2 regions of the Marinobacter sp. RI1 genome follow, and region 2 is predicted to be linked to the other one. Evidence: predicted binding sites of a transcription regulator. Region 2 holds the regulator's gene; the other holds the start of a gene.
What was found. Region 2 encodes FliA, which starts transcription of late flagellar genes. Its sites were predicted from a motif close to CTAAAGTTTNNNNNNNNNNNGCCGNTAA; they were not measured.

Region 1 (7,433 bases), 1.6 Mb from region 2:
GGAGAGCGATCTGCTGGCCCTGGAGGCCCCCGCCTACGAGGATTACCTGCAGCGGGAAATCCAGTTCGAAGGCAGCCAGCAGCGGGTTCTGGAGTTGCAGGAATTCCAGCAGCTTCAGGAAAATGAGGAGGCACTCTGGCAGGCGGTGACGCTGCTGCTGGATCGTGAGTTTTACCAGTATCTGCAGCAGAACCGGGATCTGATCTGGGCCCCTGCCCAGCGCAACCTTTGGCTGGAGCAGCGCTTGGCGATCGAGCAACAGTGGATCAGCCGGATGAGTGCCTATCAGTTGGGACTGGTGCCGGCAGAGCTCTCGTTGTACACGCTCATTACCTACCAGTTCCTGCACGGCGGCTGGGGCCACATTATTGGTAACCTGCTGTTCCTGTTCCTGCTGGGTTTTACCGTGGAAAAAGCGCTGGGCCCGGGGCGCTTTCTGGTGGCTTATCTGGTGTGCGGTGCTTTGTCCGGCCTGGTATTCACCGCCTTTTCCATGGGTAGTCAGGTACCTCTGGTGGGCGCGTCCGGCTCCATTTCCGGGTTGATGGGCATGTATGTGGCTATTTACGGGCTGCAGCGCATTCGCTTCTTCTACTTCCTGGGCGTTTACTTCAATTATTTCCGGGCACCGGCCATCGCCATGCTGCCGGTCTGGCTGGGCAAGGAAATCTATGACTACTGGTTTGCCGGTGCCACCGGTATTGCCTATATGGCCCATGCCGGTGGCCTGGCGGCCGGTGCAGGGTTGGTTTGGCTGCTGGGCCAGAGCTGGCTGCAGGTGAAAGAAGAGTTCTTCGAACCGGAGCAGGAAGAACAGGACGAACAGTTCACCAAGGCCTATGGCCAGGCCATGGCCAGCCTTGGCCGCATGGAGTTCGATCTGGCCCGGCGCCAGTTCGAGGCGTTGCGGGAGCGTTATCCGGAACGGCCCGTGCTGCTCGAGCACCTGTATCAACTGGCTAAATTAAGGCCGGACCTGGACAGCTACCGGATGCGTGCCGAAGAAATGATGGCCGATGCCATCGCCCGGCGGCAGCCGGAACAGATGGTGGATGTCTGGCAGGAGTATCTGAGCAAGGGCGAGGCCTATCATCCGTTGGCACCGGAGGCGCACAATCGTGTGCTGTTCGCCAGCCTGAAACGCCATGATTTCAAAGCCGCAGAGAAGGCGTTTGAACGCATGCGAGCCAAGGCCGAACCGGACATGGTGAATGAAGCCTGCCGGCTACTGGTGGCGGAGTTCGAGAAACTGCAGATGGAGCCGAAAGCGCGCCATTACCGGCAGCTGTTGCAGGTTCACGGCTGAGGCGTGGCAGGCACGCCCTCAGTCTGAAACCTGAAAGCTCGCTTTTGGCCCTTTCAACGGTTGTTGGTTCGCCGCCTGTTCCAGCCAGACATCAATATGCTCGTGGGCCGGATGGTTCACGCAGCGCTTCTTGATGAACGACAGGAAAGCACTGGCTTTTTCCCATTGCTGCAGGCCATTGGCCAGGGCCTGGGCCACAATCAGATAGGCGGGTGCCAGCTGCTCGCTGTCCGGGAAGCGTTTGTGGAAATCCTGCAGTAAACGGATGGCCGCTTTGTGGTGGCCCCGATGGTACAGGGTGCCGGCACACTGCACCGCCAGTTCCGGGTCGTCCAGCTGGAACTTCGGCTCCACCATCTGCAGCGTCTGTAACAGTTGATTCAGCCCGTCTCCATCATGCCGTTGGGCCAGCCAGGCCATAATCCTGGGGTGGTAGCGGTACAGCTCTTCGGCATCATTGCGGGCGGTCAGCAGCTGGTAAAGCTGGCCGATGCGGGCAGGGTTGGTCCGGTCCCGTTTGAGGGCTTCCTTGAGCATGCTCTGCACACGGTCGTAGTTGCCATCCTTCAGGTTCATATCCAGATCGGCATCAAACCGGCTGCTGCGATCCCGCTGGTGTTGGTCGGTTTCCGAGATCTCGTCCTGAAGGTCTGAGGCAAAGCCGAGTTCTTCCTGATACTGGAATAGCAGATAACCCAGCATGTGAAACAGGATCAGGGTAAAGGTACTGTTCAGGAAACCGGCCAGCGGTTGGGCCACCCACATGGGGAAATGATTCACGGCAAAGTCCTGCGCCGCGCCGGAGGCCAGGGTGAGCAGAATCAGGTACCCGTAAAGCAGGAAGTAGGGCGTGCCGATGCGCGAGATCAGCACCGCCAGGTTCATGGGGTTTACAGCTGCGCCGACCGAGCGCTCCATGGCCAGTACCATGATGCTGGCCGGCAGTGCCAGCACTACAAACGCCACCGCAAGCATCATCAGTATCGGCCCGCCCAGCATGGCGGCGGCGCCTACCAGGCCGCCCATAAGCACAAACACCAGCAGTTGCAGCACCACAATGTCAAAACCGCTGCCGGTAAACGCCACCGACACTGCTGGCGGTTTCAGATGGCCTTCAGCGGTGTGATTGATCACCGCATAGGTGTACTTGAACAGCGCCAGCGCCAGCACCAGCCAGATGATCAGGCCAATAATATTGGCTGGCGCCACTACAGGAACCAACGTGCAGATGGCGATGACAATCAGCGGATCGGTGTGGAAGGGGTAACGGAAAAAGGCCCCGACCCGCTGCCAGAAGGGCACCACTTCGGTGGCTGCGCCCAGATAACGCATGGCTTTACTGCAGCGGGGACAAAGCCCCCGACGCTGGCGGGTATCGGCATCCGGCATACAACGGCTGCAGTAGTGCATCTGGCATTCGCCACAATGCCACTTGGCAGGGTCGCCCGGATGGTAATGACAATCGTGCTTCACGTGAGACAGTTCCTGATCCGTCAGAAATCAGCCGCCAATCATGACAGAACTCGACAGTTGCCGCACCCGCTGTGTTCACAGTTGGGTCTCGGTCCGCCTTGTTGTCGTGACGATGGTTATATCTACGCATCTGCCGGGTATGTATGTGAACCCCTGAGCCTTCGCTACGTATCATCACCCTGTAAGGAATATCTCGGAATAACCTTATAAGCCCATGGTTCCTTCAGCCGATAACCTGTTTACCGTTGCTCAGGAGATGACTCAATGCGAACACGTTCTGCGATTACCGGTGTCATCTTGTTGGTGATCGGTCTGTTGGTGTCTTTACCGTTGCTGGGCCATATCACCCGTGATGGCGATTACTACGGCTTCAAAACTAATATTGAAGTACCTCCGTTACCCGGGTATCAGCGTGGCAGCGAGGAGATTCGGCTGGTGTTTTTCGGCTACCAGCATTGCGGCACGGTCTGTCCGCTGCAACTGGTCAACTTGAAGGAGCTTCACGACCGAATGGCCGACGAACCGGTGCGCTTCGTATTTGTAACACTGGATCCCGAACGAGACAGCCAGCAGGAGCTTGACCGGATTATGGCCAGTATGGGCGAGGGTTTTCAGGCCGTCCGGCCCGTATCTCAGGCCGCTGCGCAAGAACTGGCGATGGGGTTTGCCGAATATGCCGCGAAAGTGGGTAACGGTGATCAGTACGATTTCGACCACAGTGCACGGATTTACGCCGTCACCGCAGATAATCGGCGCCATTTGCTTTACAGCTCCCCGGCGCTGGATCTGGCCCGGGTTGAGCAAGACATTCAGCGGCTTCTGTCGCAATTTTGAGGGTTTCAGCCGTGGCAAACAGCATTGCGATTGACGATCTGGCGAAAGAACAGGCGCTGGTAACCGACCGCCAGATGCTCTTTATTCTGTTGGCCCATGTGCCTGTGGTGGGGCTGTGGGTGCCCTGGGGTTATGGTACCCATGGTTTTGCACTGGCGGCTTCGGTGTTGGTGGGTGTGGTGGCACTGGCGGGCTACTACCTGCTGCGGGGCACCCGGGCGAGTTCGGTTCTGTTCGCGGCCTGCCTGATGCTGTATTCGGCCATTATGATTCAGGCCCAGATGGGCCGTATCGAAATGCATTTCCACATCTTCTCGGCCCTGGCTCTGGTGATCATTTACCGGGACTGGGTGCCGGTTGTTGCTGCGGCCGTCACCATTGCCGCCCACCATCTGTTATTGACCGCTTTGCAGCTTTCAGAAGCTGAGGTGGGCGGAATGCCATTGATGATTTTCAACTATGGCTGTAGCTGGGGTATCGCCTTCCTTCACGCCGCCTTTGTGGTGTTTGAGGCCGGCATTCTGGTGTTCTTTGCGGTGCAGATGAAACAGGAGAGACATCAGGCATTTCGCATGATGGCCATTGTCCGCGACTTTGACCGGGAACATGATCTGTCCGGCCGCCTGCCCGCCACAGACGGTAACGCCAGTGCCAAATCCTTCAACGACATGATGGAAAAGTCCTGCGAGCTGATCCGGCAAATGCGAGAGTTCTCGCTGGAGCTGCGTCGGAATTCCGAACAGCTGTTGCGGGCGAGCGAGAGCACTCGTCGATTTGTAGATGAGCAGCAACAGCAGGCTGATCAGGTAGCCACCGCCACCAACGAGATGTCGGCCAGCGTGCAGGAAGTGGCGCACAATGCTCAACTGGCGTCGGAAGCCGCCAGCGATGCGGCGGATTCCGCTTCCGCAGGCAGCCAGGCCATGACTAGTGCCCGAACCATGACGGATGCAACCAACAAGGCACTGGAAGACAGTGCCCGAATGGTGGAACAGTTGGCAGGCAAGGTGGAATCCATCGCGCGGGTTACCGGTTCGATTCACGATATCTCCGACCAGACTAATCTGCTGGCGCTGAATGCGGCTATCGAGGCAGCCCGGGCAGGAGAGCATGGCCGCGGATTTGCTGTGGTCGCCGATGAGGTTCGATCTCTGTCGCGCCGCACTCAGGAATTCACCGAGGAAATTCGTGCCACAGTGGATGAGTTGAAGAACCTGTCCGAGGCCACCACTGCCGCCATGGAAATGGGGCAGACGCGCTCCACAGAATCCAACCGGGCGATTCAGCAAGCCGCGGAGGCTATTAACCGCATTGAACAGGCCATTGATTCGGTCAGCAGTATGAACAACCAGATCGCGGCGGCCTGCGAGCAACAGGCAGCCACGTCGTTGCAGATCAACGAGAACATTCATGCGGTTGCGACCCGTAACGCTGAGGTGGCCAAAGAGGCCGACAGTGTGCAGAACATGGCGGGTGAGCTGGAGAACAGCGTGGTCCGGGTGGACGAGTTGATCAGCCGCTACCGGTTGCCCTGAAAACCCGTCAGAAAAATTGATCTGGGTTCTGCAGGATCTGGCGCATATGCCGTTAATATTGACAGTTATCAAATTCAAACAAGTCCAATAATTCCGACTGCCGGATCTGCGTGAGTAAGAGCTATGTTCCTGTCTGAAAAACGAGCAAAACAACAGATTCAATCTTTACTGGATAACGGGGTGCCCACACGTTGTCCTGACTGGCTGGTGCCACTGGCAGAGTATTTGTCGTCAGTGCGTTCAGAGGAATTGTCGGTGGCTAATGGCGCTGTGGATGTCTCCCGCCATATTTCTGATCTGGGCCAGGGCGCTCTGGAGTTTGACGACCGCATTCATAACCTTGTCGCCAATATTCAGACGTTGTCCGCCGCCATTGAGGAAATGTCGGCCAGTGCGTCGGAAGTGGGTGGCCTGGGCCAGGATGTACTGGAGCAAGCCTCCCGGGTAAATGAGTACACCAGGGAATCCATTTCCGCGCTGGAGGATATGGAGGCGCGTCTGGCCGAGGTGGATATCGCCCTGACCCAGGCCAACGAGGAAATGCGTTCGCTGGCGGAGCAAACCCGGAGTATTGAATCGCTTACCAACACCGTGAATGAAATATCCGACCAGACAAACCTGCTCGCCCTTAATGCGGCGATTGAGGCCGCCCGTGCCGGTGAGGCGGGCAGGGGCTTTGCGGTGGTTGCGGACGAGGTGCGGCAATTAGCTGCCCGAAGTGCGGGGGCGGCGCAGGAAATCAACGGGATTGTCTCGCAGATCATCTCCGGCTCTGAATCGGTCCAGTCCCGGTTGGGAAATTCCGTACGTGCTGTGCAGGCCTCGGGGGAAAGCCGGGAGCGGGTGGCGGAGGTGATACATCAGTCCCGGGAGTCCTCGAACATCAACTACGACCAGGCAACCTCCATTGCCGCTGCGGCCGAGGAGCAGAGTCAGGTGGCCGCGGATATGGCGCGTCAGGTCAGTTCCAACTCTGAAGATTCCGATGCTCTGGCCAGTATTTTCCGGGATTTGATGCAGGCGATTCGCCCACTTCGGGACGACACCGACCGCATCTTCAGCCAGATCCGGTTAACCACTCCCTGTCTCGTGCTGGCCAGTGCCAAGCGTGATCATGTGGTCTGGGTGGACAAGCTCATCCGCTTTGCCGTATTCAATGAAAACTCGATCACTGAGGCGGAAGTGAAGGATCACACTCAGTGCCGGCTGGGCCATTTCCTGGCCAGCGACAAGGCTCAGCCCATGCACCAGCTCCGCAGTGCTGACCGGCTGATTAAGGTGGTTCACCCACAAGTGCATAAAGCAGGCCGTGAGCTTTATAAAACGGCCCAGGAATTTCATCAGAAGAGGATCAGTTCTGATCGCTATTCTGAACTCTCCCGGGAGTTGGTAGCCACACTCAAGTCTTCCTCAGGCGAAGTCATTGACCTGTTGGATGACATGATTGAAGAAGTTCTGAAGCGTGGCGATCTGGGCTGTTAGGCAGCCTCTTCCTGCCAACGCTGGCGCACGTCAAGTATGGCCGGGAGGCAGCGGAAGAAGGCTTCGACCAGTTCCGGGTCGAAATGCTTGCCGCTTTGCTCGCGAATCAAATCCGTTGCCTGTTCTATCGGCCATGCTTTCTTGTAAGGGCGCTCGCTGGTGAGAGCGTCGAAGACATCGGCCAGGGCCACGATCCGGGCAGAGATGGGAATGGCGGTTCCTTTCAGGCCTTTCGGGTAGCCGCTGCCGTCCCATTTCTCGTGGTGATTCATGGCCACTTCCCGCGCCATGTTGAGCAGATCTGAGCCGTCTTCACCGATGATCTCCGCCCCGATTTCCGCGTGGCGTTGCATGATGACCCACTCATCCGGCTCCAGCTTGCCAGGTTTCTGGAGAATGGCGTCCGGAATGCCGATTTTGCCGATATCGTGCATCGGGGCAGCATTGAGCAGGGTGTCAGACCAGGCTTCGCCGAGCCCGGCCTCCAGTGCAATCAGCCGTGAGAAATGGCTCATGCGGATAACGTGCAGGCCGGTTTCGTTGTCCTTGTATTCTGCCGCTCGCCCCAGCCGCTGAACGACGGCCAGCCGGGTCTCTATCAGCTCGTCCATACGCACCAGGGACAGATGATTTTTGACTCTGGCCTTTACAATCGCTGCATTCACCGGTTTGGTGAGGTAGTCCACAGCACCCAGCTCAAAGCCCCGGGCCTCATCATCGGCATCGGACAATGCAGTGACAAAGATGACCGGAATAGCGCGGGTGTCCTGGCCGGCTTTCAGTGCGTTGCACACCTCGTAACC
Region 2 (7,433 bases):
GCGAAAGACTGGTCACCAAGCATGATCATCAACGTTGGCATAATGGCCAGAGTCAGCGGCACCTTGATGATAATGCTGGTGCCCTTACCCTGTTCGGACATGATATTGATCTGCCCATTGAGCTGGCCGATCTTGGTTTTCACCACGTCCATGCCGACACCCCGACCAGAGACATCGGAAATCTGGTCCTTGGTGGAGAAACCGGCCGCAAAAATCAGATTGAAGCATTCGTTATCGGTAAGGCGGTCTGCCGCATCCTGATCGTACAGGCCCTTCTCGACCGCCTTGCGGCGCAAGACATCAGGATTCATACCGGCGCCGTCGTCGACAATGGACAGCAGAATATGGTCGCCTTCCTGCTCCGCCGACAGAGTCACGGTTCCAGCGCGAGGTTTGCCGGCCTTTTCCCGTACGTCCGGTGCCTCGACACCATGATCCACGGAATTTCTCACCAGGTGCACCAGGGGATCGGCCAGAGCTTCAACCAGGTTTTTATCCAGGTCGGTTTCCTCACCGTGCATGACCAGATTCACTTCTTTCTTCAGACTGCGGGCCAGGTCGCGCACCACTCTGGGGAAACGGCCGAAAACTTTCTTGATCGGCTGCATCCGTGTTTGCATGACGGCAGCCTGCAGATCCGTGGTCACCACATCGAGATTGGCCACTGCCTTGTGCATGTGTTCGTCTTCGCTTTCGGAACCCAGACGCTGCAGGCGGTTACGCACCAGCACCAGTTCGCCCACCATGTTCATGATGTCGTCCAGGCGTTTGGTATCAACCCGAACCGTGGTTTCGCCCGCTGGTGCGGCCTCACGGGCAGGTGCAGGGGCCGGCTTGGAAGCGGCCTTGCTCTCGGCTTTGGCTTCCGCTTTCTTTGGTTCCGGGGCTGGTTCGGCCTTGCTTGATGGAGCCGGCGCAGGCTTGGGCTCACCTGCGGCAGCCCCCGCGCTTGGGCCTGCACCCTTGCCATGCAGTTCGTCCAGCAGGTTCTCGAATTCGTCGTCGGAAATCAGATCGGCGTCACCGGATGATTTCTCCGAGCCACCGCTGGTGTCGATATCTGCCTTGGGCGCTTCATCTTCCGCAGGCGCGCCGGCAAACTGGCCCTTGCCGTGGAGTTGATCCAGCAGGGCCTCAAATTCATCGTCGGTAATCTCATCACTGTCTGAGCCGCCGGCGGATTCTGCCGGGGTGCTCACCTGCTCGTTGCCGACCGGTTTCTGGCCATCGGATTTTTCATCCGCCAACGCGTCCAGCAGCTGCTCGAACTCTTCGTCAGTGATATCGCCCTGATCCCCTTGCTGTCCGACATCCGCAGACGACGGCTCCTGTGCCGGGGTTGGTGCTTCCACCGCCGGTGCATCCTCGGACTCGGGTTTGGCGAGTGCATCCAGAGCTTCAATCAGTTCGTCCGGCGCGGGCGTCGGTTCTTCCCGGTTGCGGACTTCTTCGAACATGGCATTAACGTTGTCCAGCGCCTCCAGCACCACGTCCATCAGGTCCGGTGTTACCTTGCGCTTGTGATTCCGGAGAATATCAAACACGTTCTCCGCAGAGTGGCAGCAATTAACCAGTGCCTCCAGCTGAAGGAAGCCTGCGCCCCCTTTCACGGTATGGAAGCCACGGAAAATGGCGTTCAGCAGATCGCTGTCATCGGGATGCTGCTCCAGATCCACCAGCTGCTCCGACAACTTTTCGAGTATCTCGCCGGCTTCTACCAGGAAGTCCTGCAGGATCTCTTCATCAGCATCTAACGCCATGCGTCACCCTCTTTATTATCAGAATCCGAGACTGGACAGCAGATCGTCCACATCGTCCTGTCCCGAAACTACATCTTCCCGCTCATCGGCCTTGATCTGGGGCCCTACCCCTTTTTCGGCCGATTCTTCTTTTTCTTCAATCTGATGCACTGTGCCGGTCAGTTGATCAACGTGGCTGGCCATCACCACCAGACCAAGAAGGTTGTCTTCCACCTCTTTCACCAACGCGGTGACCTTCTGGATAACCTGACCGGTAAGATCCTGAAAATCCTGAGCCAGAAGGATTTCCGACAGGTTCTGGTACAGACTGTCGGAGTCTGTCGTCAGGCCAGCGAAGAACTTGTCGATGCGACCGTAAAGCTCCCGAAACTCCGCAGGCTCCATTTCACGACGGCGCAGACGCTGCCACTCATCCCGCAGGGAAACCGCTTCATCCCGCATGGCGTGAGCCACCGGCATGCTTTCCTCAACCAGATCCATGGTGCGGTTCGCCGCCTGGCTGGTCATCTGAACCACATAGGCCAGACGGTCAGAAGCGTCGCTCATCTTCGACAGCACTTCTTTCTGCTCGGCATTACGCGGGTCTATCTGGAAGTTCCGGATTGCCTCATGGAGGCTGCGGGTCAGTCGCCCCACTTCCCGATACAGACTCTGATCGCGAACCTCGCTCAGTTCATTGATCAGGGTCATCGCCTTGGCATAATTCCCGGCGTTTACATTCTCGGCCAGGTCGGAGGCCTGCTTTTGAAGCTTCTCCGCCACCTCCGGATCAAGGCCCTGATGGTTCTGTTTGGTATCACTCATGGCGAGCCATCCGACCTCTGGTTACTGGATTCGTTCGAAGATTTTCTCGATCTTTTCCTTCAGCACGGCTGCCGTGAAAGGCTTGACCACATACCCGTTCACCCCGGCCTGAGCCGCAGCCACGATCTGGTCCCGCTTGGCCTCTGCCGTTACCATCAGAACCGGCAGGTTCTTCAGGTTTTCATCAGCACGGACAGCCTTCAGAAGGTCAAAGCCCGACATGCCGGGCATGTTCCAGTCAGTCACCAGGAAGTCATACTTGCCGCTTCGGAGCATGGGCAACGCGGTGTTGCCATCGTCTGCTTCATCCGTATTGGTGAAGCCGAGATCTCGCAGCAGGTTTTTGATGATGCGTCGCATTGTGGAGAAGTCATCCACAATGAGAATTTTCATGTTCTTGTCCAATGGGACCTCCAGTCAGTAACACCCGGAATTCATTCAGCCTTTTGGAAGTCTAGCAGGCTGCTACCTTAAGCGCTTATTGTGTGGTGTTTGCGCACGTTGTAAAGCATCGTTTACCAAAAGCTACACAGCTTGCTGAAAGAGAAACACAGCACCTGGCCGATCAGTCGTTGTCACCATCCCGCCACTCGGCCAGCCGGCTGCGAAGTCGCAACGCCGCCTGGCTGTGAATCTGGCTTACCCGGCTCTCACTGACCCCTAGCACCGCACCGATTTCCTTGAGGTTGAGCTCTTCCTGGTAATACAGGCTCAATACCAGCTTTTCACGCTCAGGCAACTGCTCAATGGCGTCTGCGAGACTTCGCTGGAAAGCGCCTGAAGCAATACCGTCCAGCGGATTATCACTCGCTTCTGCTTCTTCTATCGGCAGCTCGCCGGATTCATTGAGCTCATCAAGACTAAAAAGTCTACCGCTGTTAGCGTCGGCGAGTGAGGCATGATACTCGTCCAGACCAATGCCAAGCTCTTCAGCTACTTCGGCATCCTGGGCCTCGCGCCCGGTACGATCTTCCACCTGCTTGATAGCACTGGCGATTCGCCGGGCGTTGCGATGCACTGAGCGGGGCACCCAGTCGCCTTTGCGGATCTCATCCACCATGGCGCCGCGGATGCGAATCCCTGCGTAGGTTTCAAAGGTGGCACCTTTGCCGGAAGAATAGCGCTGCGCGGCCTCCAGCAGGCCAATCATACCGGCCTGCATAAGGTCTTCCAGCTGCACTGATGGCGGCAGCCGGGCCATGAGATGAAGGGCGATTTTCTTGACCAGCGGCGCATGCTCTTCAATCAGGGCTGAAGGGCTCCTGGCGCCGGCCTGATGGTAAATTCCCAGATTTTTCGCCAATGTCATGTATCCGGTTTTCTTGTAGGACTGGATTCAGATCAGACTTCGACGAGCCGCTCCACGAAGAATTCGAGATGCCCCCTGGGAGAGGACGGCAAAGGCCAACTGTCCACTTTTTCGGCCAGAGCCCGGATAGCCAGCGAGGCTTTCGCCCTCGGATAGGCATCCAATACCGCTTTCTGTCTTTGGACGGCTTTCTTGACGGCCTCGTCGTAAGGCACGATACCTACATATTGTAGTGCCACATCCAGAAAACGCTCGGTGACCCGGGTCAGTTTTTCAAACAGATGGCGGCCTTCCTGCTCATTGCGGACTTGGTTTGCCAAGATACGGAAGCGGTTGGTGCCATAATCCCGGTTCATCAGCTTGATCAACGCGTAGGCATCGGTAATGGAAGTAGGTTCGTCGCAGACCACCAGCAGAAGTTCCTGCGAGGCCCTGAGGAAGCTGACCACCGATTCAGAAATACCTGCGGCGGTATCCACAATCAGAACGTCAATCTGGTCGCCCAGCTCACTGAAAGCGTTGATCAGGCCGGCATGTTCCATGGCGCTGAGCTGGGTCATACGCTGGGTGCCGGAGGAAGCCGGTACAATCTTGATACCACCAGGGCCATTCACCAGCACGTCTTTCAGATCACAATCGCCGCTGAGTACGTCTTGAAGATTTCGATTGGCGGTAATGCCGAGCAACACATCGATGTTGGCGAGCCCGAGATCCGCGTCCAGCAAGACAACCCGGCGCCCCTTCTGGGCCAGGGCGATACCGAGATTGACCGAAACATTGCTCTTGCCGACACCGCCCTTGCCGCCGGAAACCGCAATCACCTGAACCGGATGTGGTCTGCTCATACTGTTATCAGTCTCTTACTACGTTCTTGTACGGGCACGCGTGCCGGTGTTTTATTCTGGTCGCCAACGAGGCTCAGGCACCTTCGGCGACTGTCTGTGCGCTCTGCACGGCCTTAAGCCGTTCTACGCCCAGGCGCACTAACGGAATGGCCTCCGCCCTCTGGAGATCTTCCGGTATCTTCTGGCCATCGGTGTACCAGGCCACCGGTAAGCTGGTCTCCATAACGAACCCGAGCGCTTCGCCCAGGGTCAGGGCCTCATCAATCTTGGTCATGATGCAGCCTGCAAGGCTTGCCATCTTATAGCAATGCCACACGGATTTCATGATACGTGGCTGACTGGTGGCGGAGACCACCAGATGTGTACGGATATTGTGATCGCTGCGAGCCAACTCCGCCAGTTGTTCCTGGTAACCGCGGTCGGCACTGGTCAGGCCGGCAGTGTCAATCAGCACCAGGTGTCGATCCGATAACTCATCAAGAATGTCATCCAGGGAATGGCTCTCATCCACCACACGCACGGGCACATTCAGGATGCGGCCGAACACGAAGAGCTGCTCATGAGCGGCCACACGATAGCGGTCGGTGGTCACCAGTGCCAACGAATCCGGACCATGCTCAAGGACGTAGCGGGCCGCCAGCTTGCCAATGGTGGTGGTTTTGCCAGACCCGGTTGGCCCGACCAGGGCATAGATACCGCCGGCATCAAGCCAGTCTTCGCGACCGGTACGAACGCCGGTCGCCAGCATTTTCAGTGACTGCTTCCAGCCGTCCTCCAGACGCCCGGCCCGGTGCCGACGGGACAGAGAGCCGGCCAGCTCCGCGCCCAAACCGAACTCCTGCAGGCGCTCGGCCAATCGTTGCTGAACTGCGCTGTTGCCGGTCGGCGTGGCAGTTGCAGCCTTACCACTGACCAGATCACGCAGAGAGCTGATTTCGGCACGCATACTGGCCAGTTCATCGGCATAGCCACCGGCGCCGGATTCGCTACCCGCAAACGGCTTTGCCAGCGCTTCATCACTGGGACGTGACGCCGGAAAATCGGCAGTCTCGAAAGACAAGGACGACGCCACGCCACCTGAGGCGCCACTTCCTGCGCGCTTTTCCCGAACCTCACGAATGCGACTGCGGGACCGGTTCAGCTCCTCTTCCAGCCGACGATGCTGCTCGGCCTGCATCTCTGCCAGCCGGGAGCCGTTGGTGGCTTCAACCGCCCTATCGCCAAGACGCTGACGCGCCATGTTTTCGTCGTAGTCGAGTGCCGTCACGATCTCAACACCACCATCAACCCGGCGGTTAGACAGAATAACGGCATCCGGCCCCATTTCGTGGCTTACCTGCTTCAGGGCCTCAGCCATGGACTGCGCAAAAAACCGTTTTACTTTCATGCTGTTTCATCCTCCCACCGGCAAGCACTCTGGCTCCCCGCGATGCTCCGTCGGTTTATTGACCCACAGAAGCGACTATCGTGATCTGTTTGTTATCCGGGATTTCCTGGTAAGAGAGCACATGCAAACGCTCTACCCCGTAGCTGGCAAACTTCGCCAGTACTGGCCGCAAGGGCCCCGAAACCAGCAGGATGGCGGGCTTGCCGAGCATTTCCTGGCGCTGCACGCTGTCCTGAAGGGATCGTTGCAGCTTTTCCACCATGTTGGGCTCAAGCACCAGACCAATGTCATCCTGACCGCCGGATTGTTGACTCTGCTGAACAGACTTCAGCAATAACTGTTCCAGGTCTGGATCCAACGTGATAACAGGGATTTCGGCGTCGTTGCCACAAATACTCTGAACAATCATCCGGCGCAGCGCCTGGCGGGCTACCGTGGTCAGTACTTTCGGGTCCTGACTCTTTGGATGCACGTTCACGATGGCCTCGGCAATGGAGCGCATATCCCGCACCGGCACTTCTTCTTTCAACAGGTTCTGCAAAACTTTCAACAGGATGCTGATGGAAATCGTGGTCGGCACCAGTTCCTCCGCCAGCTTGGGCGAAATCTTCTCCAACTGGTCCAGCCACTTCTGGGCTTCTTCGTGGCCAATCAGTTCATGAGCGTGTTTCTGCAGGATCTGATTCAGATGTGTCGCCACCACGGTACTCGCATCCACCACGGTGTAACCCAGGGTCTGAGCCTGATCCTTCCTGTCGGACTCAATCCAGATGGCGTCCAGGCCGAAGGCGGGGTCCTTGCCGGCAATGCCTTCAACTTTGCCAAACACCTGCCCCGGATCAATGGCCAGCTCCCGCTCCGGATGGATCTCGGCCTCGGCAATGGTCACGCCCATCAGGGTAATCCGGTAGACGTTCGGCATAAGATCCAGGTTGTCGCGAATGTGCACCGAAGGCATGAGGAAGCCCAGATCCTGCGAAAGCTTCTTACGAACCCCTTTGATCCGACTGAGCAATTGTCCACCCTGGGATTTGTCTACCAGCGGGATCAGCCGGTAACCCACTTCCAGCCCGACAATGTCCACCGTGGCCACGTCATCCCATCCGAGCTCGCGGGTTTCCCCCGGCGCCGGCAGTGCCTGCCCCTCGCCGCCCGGACGATCCGGAGAAATTTCCGCACCCTGCCGGGCCGCACCACCAGCCATGCCGCCGCGGCCAACAAAACCACCTTCATCCTCAACCGTTTGCTGCTGTTTCTTCCAGATAAACCAGGCTGCGCCAGCGGCCAGCAAACCAAGGCCGAGAAACGCGATGTGGGGCATCCCCGGA

Region 1: the regulator FliA is predicted to act here: its motif matches at 5,177-5,204, upstream of ACAM27_RS03685 (methyl-accepting chemotaxis protein).

What each region holds. Positions count from the first base shown of each region.
Region 1 is NZ_AP031605.1:826,004-833,436, forward strand. Features, by position in the region: gene ACAM27_RS03665 (rhomboid family intramembrane serine protease) at 1-1,306, shown strand, start outside; gene ACAM27_RS03670 (hypothetical protein) at 1,325-2,779, opposite strand; gene ACAM27_RS03675 (SCO family protein) at 3,044-3,613, shown strand; gene ACAM27_RS03680 (methyl-accepting chemotaxis protein) at 3,625-5,148, shown strand; gene ACAM27_RS03685 (methyl-accepting chemotaxis protein) at 5,329-6,630, shown strand; gene ACAM27_RS03690 (HD-GYP domain-containing protein) at 6,627-7,433, opposite strand, start outside.
Region 2 is NZ_AP031605.1:3,052,110-3,059,542, forward strand. Features, by position in the region: gene ACAM27_RS13810 (chemotaxis protein CheA) at 1-1,760, opposite strand, end outside; gene ACAM27_RS13815 (protein phosphatase CheZ) at 1,779-2,564, opposite strand; gene cheY (chemotaxis response regulator CheY) at 2,586-2,969, opposite strand; gene ACAM27_RS13825 (RNA polymerase sigma factor FliA) at 3,130-3,873, opposite strand; gene ACAM27_RS13830 (MinD/ParA family protein) at 3,906-4,718, opposite strand; gene flhF (flagellar biosynthesis protein FlhF) at 4,792-6,105, opposite strand; gene flhA (flagellar biosynthesis protein FlhA) at 6,161-7,433, opposite strand, start outside.